DNA from 2 places in the Paenibacillus gansuensis genome. Region 1 is predicted to be linked to the other one. Evidence: riboswitches for the same ligand, from Rfam matches in the RefSeq annotation. Region 1 holds a riboswitch; the other holds the start of a gene.
The links. Region 1 has a riboswitch for lysine ahead of ACFSUF_RS15780 (amino acid permease). Riboswitches for the same ligand answer to the same signal wherever they lie in the genome.
Positions count from the first base shown of each region.

Region 2: it holds a riboswitch for lysine, as region 1 does, so the genes downstream of both, ACFSUF_RS23180 (transporter substrate-binding domain-containing protein) here and ACFSUF_RS15780 (amino acid permease) in region 1, are expected to answer to the same signal.

Region 1 covers NZ_JBHUME010000009.1:112,224-117,642, forward strand. The annotation lists gene ACFSUF_RS15765 (excalibur calcium-binding domain-containing protein) at 1-228, opposite strand, end outside; gene ACFSUF_RS15770 (MerR family transcriptional regulator) at 364-1,137, opposite strand; gene ACFSUF_RS15775 (sugar O-acetyltransferase) at 1,269-1,838, opposite strand; gene ACFSUF_RS15780 (amino acid permease) at 2,023-3,456, opposite strand; lysine riboswitch at 3,878-4,071, opposite strand; gene ACFSUF_RS15785 (HPP family protein) at 4,241-4,759, opposite strand; gene ACFSUF_RS15790 (pyridoxamine 5'-phosphate oxidase family protein) at 4,756-5,419, opposite strand, start outside.
Region 2 covers NZ_JBHUME010000019.1:61,979-67,397, reverse strand. The annotation lists gene ACFSUF_RS23195 (Atu2307/SP_0267 family LLM class monooxygenase) at 1-474, opposite strand, end outside; gene ACFSUF_RS23190 (amino acid ABC transporter ATP-binding protein) at 663-1,412, opposite strand; gene ACFSUF_RS23185 (amino acid ABC transporter permease) at 1,430-2,149, opposite strand; gene ACFSUF_RS23180 (transporter substrate-binding domain-containing protein) at 2,213-3,061, opposite strand; lysine riboswitch at 3,152-3,334, opposite strand; gene ACFSUF_RS23175 (alpha-L-rhamnosidase C-terminal domain-containing protein) at 3,471-5,264, opposite strand; gene ACFSUF_RS23170 (sugar phosphate isomerase/epimerase family protein) at 5,261-5,419, opposite strand, start outside.

The DNA.
Region 1 (5,419 bases):
ACGATCGCTCTTGGTGTTAGCCTCGTATATTTCCTTGGATACATGTGGAGCATACCGGGTTTTGCCGCCTTTGTTCTTGATGTTGGCAGCGCGGGCTACTCCTCCTTTATACACTTTGTTCAATTCGGTGCAATTTTTAAATTTTTTGCCTTCTGCCTGGGCCGTCGGGGTAAGAGGAAAGGACACTGCCAGCACGAAGCAGACAAACTGTACAACCGCTTTTTTCATGTTGTGCTCCTTTCTTTGCTATGTAGAGGAAAAGGTGAATTCATGTTCCATTTTACTATAAGATTTGGGATCATACCCCTCTTCCCAACAAAAAAAGGCCGCACGCAGCAAACCTGCGCACGACCTCCGTGAAACCTAGTCCTGCTTCTTGGTACCCGTATAAATGTAGACTGCATCTCTAAGAAATGCTGCGGTTCCGGGCTGTTTGGCATCGTAGTAAGCGGTAAACCGTTCGTCGTCGACGTACATTTGCGCCAGCCCTGCATGGGCTTCCTTACTGTACGAATCCCAGTAGAAGGTCAGCCATTGCTTGTGCAGATCGGCCGCTTTTTGCGCCAATTCCCCTGCCGGATCGCCCGTTTGGAAAGCCGCCGCCAACGTATCGGTAACCTCTTCCGTCAGCCGGGTCAATTGTTCATGCTGCTCTTCCGTCATGCCCTTTACTTTGGCGTTAGACTTATTTACTGTGTCGTCGCCGTATTTTTCGCGTACTTCTTTCCCGTATTTCGCCTCGTTATCGTCAATCAGCTTTTGCTTAAAGCCTTCAAATTTCTCTTTGTCACTCATATTGGACATTCTCCCTTCCGTTTGGGCAATCGTCTTTTCAACATTCCGGATTAACAGATCGAGCTGCGCCCTCCGGTCCAGGAGTTTCTCCCGATGTTCCTTCAGTGCGTGTGCCCCGTCAAAATCCGGATCGGTCACGATCGCCTTAATCTGCTCCAAGCTAACGCCAAGCTCCCGGTAAAAAAGAATCTGCTGCAGCCGATTCACTTCCGCTTGCCCATAAATGCGATACCCCGAGGTGTTTATCCTTGCCGGCTTCAGAATACCCAACTCGTCGTAATATCGAAGCGTCCTGGTGCTGATCCCGGCGAGCTGCCCGAGCTTTTGCACTGTATATTCCATCTGATTCCCTCCTGACAATGTTCACTTTACACCTTTACGCAACGTCAATGTCAATACACCCGTTATTCAAAATTTTTACATGAGAAAAAGCCTGCCCCCTTGATGGAAGAAGACAAGCTTTGCGCGCGGTACTACAGTTGAACTTCCTTGATGATTCTCGCCGGATTACCGCCGACAATGACATTGTCCGGAACATCTTTGGTCACCACGGCACCGGAAGCGACGACTACATTGTTTCCGATCGTTACGCCCGGATTGATTACGGCACGTCCGCCAATCCACACATTGTCGCCGATCCGCACCGGCTTGCCGTACTCCAGCCCTGTGTTGCGCTCCGCCGGATGAATCGGATGCGTCGCCGTGTAAATATGAACGCCCGGAGCCATGAAGCAGTTTTCGCCGATCCGCACCTCGCACACGTCCAGAATGACACAATCGAAATTGGCAAAAAAGTTGTTCCCCAAATGTATGTTATACCCGTAATCACAGCGGAATGTCGGCTCGGCATACAGCTCTTCCCCGGTAGATCCGAACAGCTGCTTCAACAGAGTTTTGCGCTTATCGTATTCCGTTTCGAGCGTTTCATTAAATGCGCGGGTGAGCGCCCGGGCTTCTTCCCGTTCTCTAAGCAGCACAGGGTCTCCTGCGTGGTACAGGTCGCCTTGGAGCATTTTTTCTTTCGGAGTGCGGTTGTCAGTCATAGGATGCATTCCTTTCCAAGTGAGCATGTTGATCGTACTTATCATACACTTCGGGCCATGGATTTCAAAATACCGGTCACTGCAGCATGTCCACAAACCTTCCTATTTATCTTTCAAACGCTGCGAGCATCGGCACTTCATGCAAAAAAAGCCGTCCCGCCTAAGCGGGACAGCCTCTCTGCTATTATTGCTCCGAACTCAAATCGCATTCTTCGAGTTTCAGCAGTTTGGTCCGATGCTTGAATTTATATCCCAGCCAGAAGATCAGGAACAGCGGAATTCCGATATACGAGGCTATCAGGTACACCCAGTCTACCTGTCCGTCGGAAACCGCCCCGATCGCTTGTCCGATAATAACAACGATACACATGACGGCCGCCAAAAGCGGGCCGAACGGGAACCATCTAGAACGGAACGGCAGCTCCTCAAGCGATTTACCTTGTGCCTTGAAGGCGCGGCGGAACCGGTAATGGCTGACCGCGATGCCAAGCCAAGCGATAAATCCGGTCATCCCGGATGCGTTCAGCAGCCAGATGTATACTTTCCCGTCTCCGAAGAACGAGGAGAAGAAAGCGAACAAACCAATGGCCGCCGTCACCATCAGCGCAGCCACCGGAATGCCCCGGCCGTTCAGTCTGGACAGAAACTTCGGCGCTTTGCCTTCCTTCGCTAATACCCACAGCATCCGCGTGGAAGCATACATACCGGAATTGCCGGCGGATAGAACAGAAGTCAGGATGACCGCGTTCATTACAGACGCTGCGACGCTGAGGCCCGCTTTTTCAAACAGGATGGTGAACGGGCTCAAGGTAATCTCGCTGCTGGCCAGATTCTCATTTGTATACGGAATCAGCAGCCCGATCACAGCAATCGCCAAAATATAGAACAACAGGATGCGCCAAAAAACGGAACGGATCGCACGGGGCACGTTCTCCCGCGGGTTTTCGCTTTCTCCTGCGGCAATACCCACCAGCTCTGTACCCTGAAAAGAGAAACCGGCTGCCATGAATACGCCCAGAATGGTCAGAAACCCGCCCGGGAACGGCGCGTCCCCGCCGGTAAAGTTACTTAACCCCGGAGCATCCCCGCTCCAAATGCCGACTATCATCAGAATCCCGACTGCAATAAACACGATCACTGTAATGATTTTAATCATAGCGAACCAGTACTCGGATTCCCCGTACCCTTTGACCGACAGCAGATTCAGCCCGACCATCAACACAAGGAACAACGCGCTCCACAGTACCGAATTACTGTCCGGGAACCAATATTTCATAATTAATGTAGCTGCGGACAATTCGGCCGCAATCGTAATCGCCCAGTTGTACCAATAGTTCCAGCCGAGTGCGAATCCGAAAGCCGGATCAACGAACCGGGTTGCATACGTACTGAAAGATCCGGGAACCGGCAGATACGCAGCCATTTCCCCCAAACTTTGCATAAGAAAATATACCATAATGCCGATCAGCAGATACGCGAGCAGTGCTCCACCCGGGCCGGCCGAATGAATCGCGCCGCCGCTGGCAAGGAACAAGCCTGTACCGATAGAACCGCCAAGGGAAATCATCATCATGTGGCGTGACTTTAATCCTCTTTTGAGTTGTTGTTGTTGTGACATGTTCTCTTTGAAGCTCCTTCCTGATATAAAAACCCCGGAGGGCGTGAAAATGACTAGCTGCAGAATACATAGGCGTCCTGAATCCTAAAAGTGCTTTAAATACTGCACTTTATACAACATTATCCCGGGCAAAACAGTCTGTACACTCAAAATGTTGCAGCGCGTACACTATTTTTACCCATGCTGAATCACTTTCAGTACAAAATGTTGTACAAACTGCAGCAATGTCCCATTTTACAAAGAAAAACCCGTTAAAAAGTTGTATAAAATACAACATGAAAGGCCTAAACCGATATTCCAACGACGTACTTCGAGGGATGCAGGCGACGAAAGTTCCGGGATAACATAAAAAAGCCGCCCGAGTGGATTCGGGCGGCTTTGAGCTCGTAATAGTCAGCCTGGTTTCCCTCATCGTACCCATGGTGAAGATAGCGCAACACGACGGCATTGGTAAGCAGCCCCCGTGACAGTTCCGTTCCTTTCGGAAACGGCCCCAGCCCGGACAAAAGATGGATCGTCCAAGCTTCGGCGGTAGTTCCTTTCTTCTCGGCTTCCCAGGCTTCCTCTTCAGCCTCTGCCGGAATACTCTTAACTACCGCGACCTCTACCTCACCTGTGTGATGAGGTGTTTCGTATGAATAAGCATTTCACTATATTAATTAACCACTGGATAGAATTCAATAGGAATGTTTTGGAATTGGAAAAATGCCATCGATACATGGACCGTTATGGATCCGTCTATCGTTATTGTATCTGATAATTCCCAGAGTATGAAACGCTCACGCTAATACCAAAAGGTAGGATAGTTTCGGTTACGATCCATGTTATTCACAATGAGCGCGAAGACAACCACAATCACGGAACCAAGCAGTACAGGTGTCAGCAGGAACGACCATCCGCTCCCGGCCATGATTACCACGATCGGATCGGCGCCGGCCGGCGGATGTGTCGTTTTCGTCAGCATCATGACAGCTATAGCGGTTCCAACCGCTGCACCCGAAACCCACATGTTCTGGCCGAAGCTATGATAGAAAACCAGACCGACGAAGGTGGACAAAAAATGCCCGCCAATGATATTTCTGGGCTGTGAGAGAGGAGCGTCCCAGATGCCGAATGCCAATACGCAGCTTGCTCCGAACGGGGCCATAATCCAGATAACGGAGGTTAGGTCGGTCAGCAAGCTTAGCACCGCAATCGTTACAAATCCACCTGCAAAACCGATAAATGCGTTCCGTGGAGCAACTTTTAGCGGACTTCTTCCCGCGCCTTTCATTTTACGAAAAAGATCCCATGGTTTCATCATCGTTCCTCCAATAACGGGTTTACAGGCGAATACTCGTGAAATTCCCATAGGATCGGCGTGTCATTCTCTATTTGGAGCACATCGTCAATCTCGTACCGGATAAGTCTTTCCGCTCCCGGGAACCGGGACACTTGCTCATGGTCCCATATAATCTCGGCGCGTCCGCTCAAATGCAGCGAATGACCGCCGTTAAAATCAATAAACAATAATCCGGCGGCCGGATTGCTATAGATATTACCAAGCGTATTGAACATGGAGTTGCCGAAGTAATCGGGAATGAGGAGGGATCGATCATTGGCAACCGTTACAAATCCAGGAAGCCCGCCCCGGTGAGAGGCATCCATGTTCCCTTCCGAGCTGACACTTCCAATAAAGAAGGTATCCGCCTTGCTGATCCATTCCTGTTGGTTAGGACTGATAACCCGGCTGCGGTCTGCCGTTCGTTGGGTCCGGTGAAATCCGCCGCTAGGTTGCAGCGATCGTCTCTGTATGAATTTGGGGCAATTGCCGTATACTTGTTCTGTTGTCACTTCCAGCCGCCGGTCTCCGTCGAAACTCCCTTTTCCATTGATTCTCAGGCGGATTCTTCGGTTGAAATCGATCGCTAAAAGACCGATCTCCGGATGGTACTGCAAATTACGAAGGAGGGGGTCGCTCGCG
Region 2 (5,419 bases), on a different contig from region 1:
TGCAGCCCTGTGCCCTCCAGGCCATTCAACCTTCTCCGATTCGCGGATTCGAAGCAGTAATTCCAGCTTTTCTTCGAACAATTCATCGTAATCATCCAAACTGTAACCGAACAACGGGAACGATTCGATAAACGAGCCCCGGCCCGCCATAATCTCGGCCCGTCCGTCCGAAATCGCATCCAGGGTAGAGAACGACTGATACACACGAACAGGGTCGTCCGAAGATAATACCGTAACCGCGCTGGATAAACGGATACGGCTTGTCTTCGCTGCAGCCGCTGCCAGAATGACTGCAGGAGCGGATCCGGCATAATCCGGCCGGTGATGTTCACCGATCGCATACACGTCAAGCCCTGCCTGGTCAGCGGTGACAATCTCCTCCACCGCATTCCGAATCCGTTGTGCATGGCTCAACCCCGGCCCCAAAGGCCCGTCGGGCGATGCCTCCAAAAATGTACTGATTCCAATTTCCATTGCCATCGATTGCTCCTTTATGATTTATTGTCACTTTGCATAATATAGATCATTGTCTTCATTCCTATGAAAAATTATAACGAATCCTGCAGTCGGCCGCTATGTTCTAACTACATGCCGGGACGATCATCGTAGCTGCAGCACAAAAGCTCCCTCCGCGGATTCCGGTCCGCGGGAGGAGCTTTTATTTAAACCTGACTATGCTGGGCCATAGTTCTCTTCAAGAATTCCCTTGTGCGCTCTTGTTTAGGCCGGGTGAAAATCTCCTCTGGTGTCCCCTCTTCTGCGATCACGCCTTTGTCCATGAACACGACCCGATCCGACACTTCCCGTGCGAAATCCATCTCATGCGTCACGATCAGCATCGTAAGGCCGGAGTTCGCCAGCTCCTTCATGACCTTGAGCACCTCGCCGACCATCTCGGGGTCCAGGGCGGAGGTAGGCTCATCAAACAGCATCACATCCGGTTCCATGGATAATGCCCGGGCAATCGCTACACGCTGCTTTTGGCCGCCGGACAGCTGCTTCGGCTTCGCATTAATATAAGCTTCCATGCCTACCACTTTCAAATGCTTTCTGGCGATGCGCTCCGCTTCTTCCTTCGAGCGCTTCAGCACCTTCACCTGGCCTACCACACAGTTGCTCAGCACATCATGATTTTCAAAAAGGTTAAACTGCTGGAACACCATCCCCATTTTCGTCCGGTAGGAAGGAATGTCGTGTTTGCCGTCGAGAATATTTTGCCCGCGATAGTTGATCTGCCCGCCGTTTGGAGTTTCCAGCAGGTTTATACACCGGAGCAGCGTCGATTTCCCGGAGCCGGAGGAGCCGATAATGCTGACTACTTCGCCGTGGTTGACCGAAAAGCCGATGTCCTTCAGCACAGTGTTGGCGCCATAGCTTTTACTTAGATTTTGTATTTCGATGACTTTGTTCATAGGTCGCAGTCTCCTCCTTATCTTGCGGGCTCCATCGTGTAGCTTTTTTGGCCGTCCAGTTTCTTTTCAAAATGCCGCAAAATCCTCGTTACCGTTAACGTCATTACTAAATAAATCACACACGCCACAAAGAAGGATTCAAAATACCGGAAGTTATTGCCGGCGACCGATTTGGTCAGGAAGTACAGTTCCGATACGGAAATCACGTTCAGCACCGAAGTGTCTTTGATATTAATGACGAATTGATTGCCCGTAGCCGGTAAAATATTGCGAACCACCTGCGGCAGCACAATATTCATCATCATTTGCATGTGATTCATGCCGATCGCCTGAGCCGCCTCGAACTGTCCTTTGTCTATCGAAAGGATGCCGCCACGTACGATTTCCGCCATGTAAGCTCCCGTGTTGATAGAAACGATGAGGAAGGCAGCCGTCAAGACATTCATGTCTAGGCCGAGCCCTAATGCAGAACCGTAGTAGATGACCATGGCTTGCACGATCATAGGGGTTCCCCGGAAAATTTCAATATATACCGTCAAAAGGAGATTTGCACCATTCAGCAGGGTTCGTTGTCCCATGCGTGTTGGCGCAGGGATCGTTCGGATCACGCCCGCCAATAATCCTATAATGGCGCCGATGATCGTGCCGACTAGGGAAATGAGCAGCGTCATGCCTGCCCCGCGAAGGAACATCGGCCAGTTCTCTTCTACAATTTTGAGGATCCAGTCTAAACTCATAATTCGATATGCCTCCTGTATTTAAAAACCGACTGTACGGAATACAGCCGGCTTCTCGTTATGTTATTTGGCAGCTGGTTGGTTTTTGATAGCAGTATCCATGATCGCTGTGCGCTGCTCTTCGGTGATGCCTTTGAGAACCTCGTTAATTTTCGCTGTATCTTCGCTGCCTTTTTTCAGGCCGACCGCAATCGCTGTGTCATCCTCGGAGGTTTGGAAGCCTTCTTCCTTGAATTCTACCATCGCGAAGTTCTCATTGGCTGCAGAAGCACTCACTGCTTCCGGACGCTCGGAGACGTATCCGTCGATGATGCCGGACTCCAGGGCTACACGCATCGCAGGGAAGTTGTCCATTGCCGTTTGCTTGGATACGCCCTTGATTTGGTCAATGACCGAATAGTGGAACGTGTTAAGCTGTGCGGTTACTTTAGCCCCATTGAAATCTTGGATGGACGTGGCGTTTTCGTACTTGCCGCCTTTTTTCACGACCATGACCAGATTTGATTTATAGTAGTTTTCCGAAAAGTCGATGGTTTCTTTACGTTCTGCCGTAGGCGACATCCCCGCAATAATTGCATCGATCTTGCCTGAAGTCAGTGCCGGAACAAGCCCGTCCCACTCGGTTTTCACGATTTCCAACTCTTTGCCTAGGCCCTCTGCGATTTTCTTCGCGATTTCCACATCATACCCGCCTGCAAATTCAGCAGACCCTTTGATCGCTACCGCGCCATTGGAGTTGTCGTTTTGCGACCAGTTAAATGGAGCATAACCCGCTTCCATGCCTACTTTGAACGTCTCCTTGGATCCGGAGTTAGAAGAGCTGGACCCGGCCGTTTCATTCGATCCGCATCCCGCTAATAGAATTGCTGCCGACAATAACAGTGTTGAAACTAGTTTTGTTCTCTTTTTCATAGTAAAATTCCCCCTGATAAAATAATAAAAAAGCGGCCCGAGATCAGCTCAGGCCGCACTATGTATAGTACCAACATACCTCTGCTTCCCTTGGAAGATAGCGCAACTCAATAAACTGGGTGGTCTATTGAGACAGTCCTACAGCTCTTAACTGCAGGCCCAGCGCGTAATACTGAGCATATTACCCGCTTCGGCGGCCTTTCCTTCTCCATAGCCTCTTCGCCTTCTCAAGCTCCGCTATGAACTGTTAAACACCGCGCCTCTACCTCACCATGAAAGTGTGAGGTGATATTCAGTTATGATAAGTATGCTATATGGCATGGAGGTTGTCAATATTTAAACAGTGGTTGAATATGGTAGGAAGTATAAATTTATAGTATGATCCCATGAATTCGTATGAAAATTCTAGTTAGCCTCTAAGCTTCTCCATCCCCGCACTAACCTGACATTCCGTCTGATCCGGATACTTCACGGTGCCTCTAATCTCGCCGCTCTTGGTACGCTCCGCTTCCACTTCAATGATTCCGTGTGGAGTTGGAACCTCTGCCTTCACCCAATCGAGGGATCCCAGAGACGGTGTAACGGAGAAGTTCCCGAACCCTGGCGCCAAGGGTTGGATGCCGGCAACATACGCCTGCAAGCCATAGCTGCCCGTTCCGCCCCAGGCATGAGTGAGAGATAACGTGTCTCCCCGATCGCCAATCGGAAGACCGCCGTCAAGATTCATCATTTCCCAGTAGGTTTTGTGACCTTGCTCCAGATGGCTTCGTCCGACACGCCGCATGACTTCCAGCCCACGATCCGTCCGACCTGCGTGGAAGCTTGCCAACGTCTCGTAAGCGGACATGTATGGCCATATATTATTGTTGTGCCGCCAAACAGCGGATTGTTGCGGAAGTACGTCCCACCACCATGCACCGTCCACTGCCTCGTCGAACACAGGAACGACATTAATCGAGCCGCGTTCTGTCCAGAACTGCTTCTCAATCTCCTGCAAGATTTGCTCCCCTCTTGAGGGATCGACCACATCATGAAGAATCGCCCACAAGTTTCCGTCGATCGCAAATCGATCCCGATCCTTCGTGCCTGCAGGTATCATCGTCAAGAGAGGATTGCTCGGCACACTGAACTGAGCAAGGATGGAACGTTTCGTTCTTTCCGCCTGCTGCCGGCAATACTCCTGCATTGGATGCTTTACAAGAGAGAACATTTGAACAAGTGCATCCCAAGCCGCCTTCTGCGCCATCGCCAAGCCGCTGATCTTGCCCCGAGCGTCAATCGAATACATCCAGCTGTTGAGGCCGCTGATCAAGCCATCCGATTCCATTCGCTTGTTCATCCATGCCACGACATCGCATAACCTGCCCACATTAGCCTGCAGATACGCCAGATCTCCTGTCAGTAATACGTATTCCCACAAATTAACGATGGTCCACATCGTCCATTCATAGAAGATCTGGCCATAGGCACCGCTGCCTGGGATAATGCCTTGCTCCTCTCCTTCTGTGTGTTGGAGAGTTAAAAGCAATTCTATTGTATTCTTGACAATCTCGGGCTGGTCAAAGGCATATAAAGCAGTTAAGGAAGCAGGCCTGAGATCTCCACCCCAGATGTCTTTGTCCCGGCGAACGCCGTCCCAGATCACATAGTCCGAATAAGGACCTTGCAACGATCGCTGCGTATATTTCGAAGGCTGACTGCACAGCTCTACCGTATACGTCCCCATCGCCCAGCATTCGTTGATCAGATCGTCATTGCATTCGAAGCCCCCGACGTGTTGAAAAGGCGCAGCGGTATAATCGAGCCATAATCGGCGGATGGACAGCGGTTCGCTAGAACGGTTATCCAGTTCGAGATAACGAAGAACCGTCAAGTCCTCTTCCAACAGATAAGCTCCCTCTTCCCCGGAGAGCCATTGATCCAGTTGGCCGTAAGGGCGCATTCTCACATAAGCCGGAAATCTTCCGGCAACCCATGCTTCATCCTCGAAGCAGCGATACAGGGAAGGGAACAGCCTTTCGTCGCTCGTGTAGGCATAGCGTATCTGCGACCGCGCAGCAGCCGAGCCGTCTAATTCCATATGAAGCAGCCCTGCCCGCTTTACTTGAAAGTCAAAGCGAACCTTCTGTCCCGGCTGAAGTTCGAACGGCGCGAATCCATCCGGAACGAGCCTTCTTTCCTGTGGTGAAAAGGAGATTCTCATTTGCGCACCTCGCACGTGACGCCAGGCAAAAGGGATAGTTCCCGCCTGAGATCCTGTTTCATCCAATCACACACATCCCATAGATCGGCTAACGGAGTCCGTGTGTGAGGAACGGCATGCATATAGGGAATCGGCCCAAACTCCGGCGTAATCGT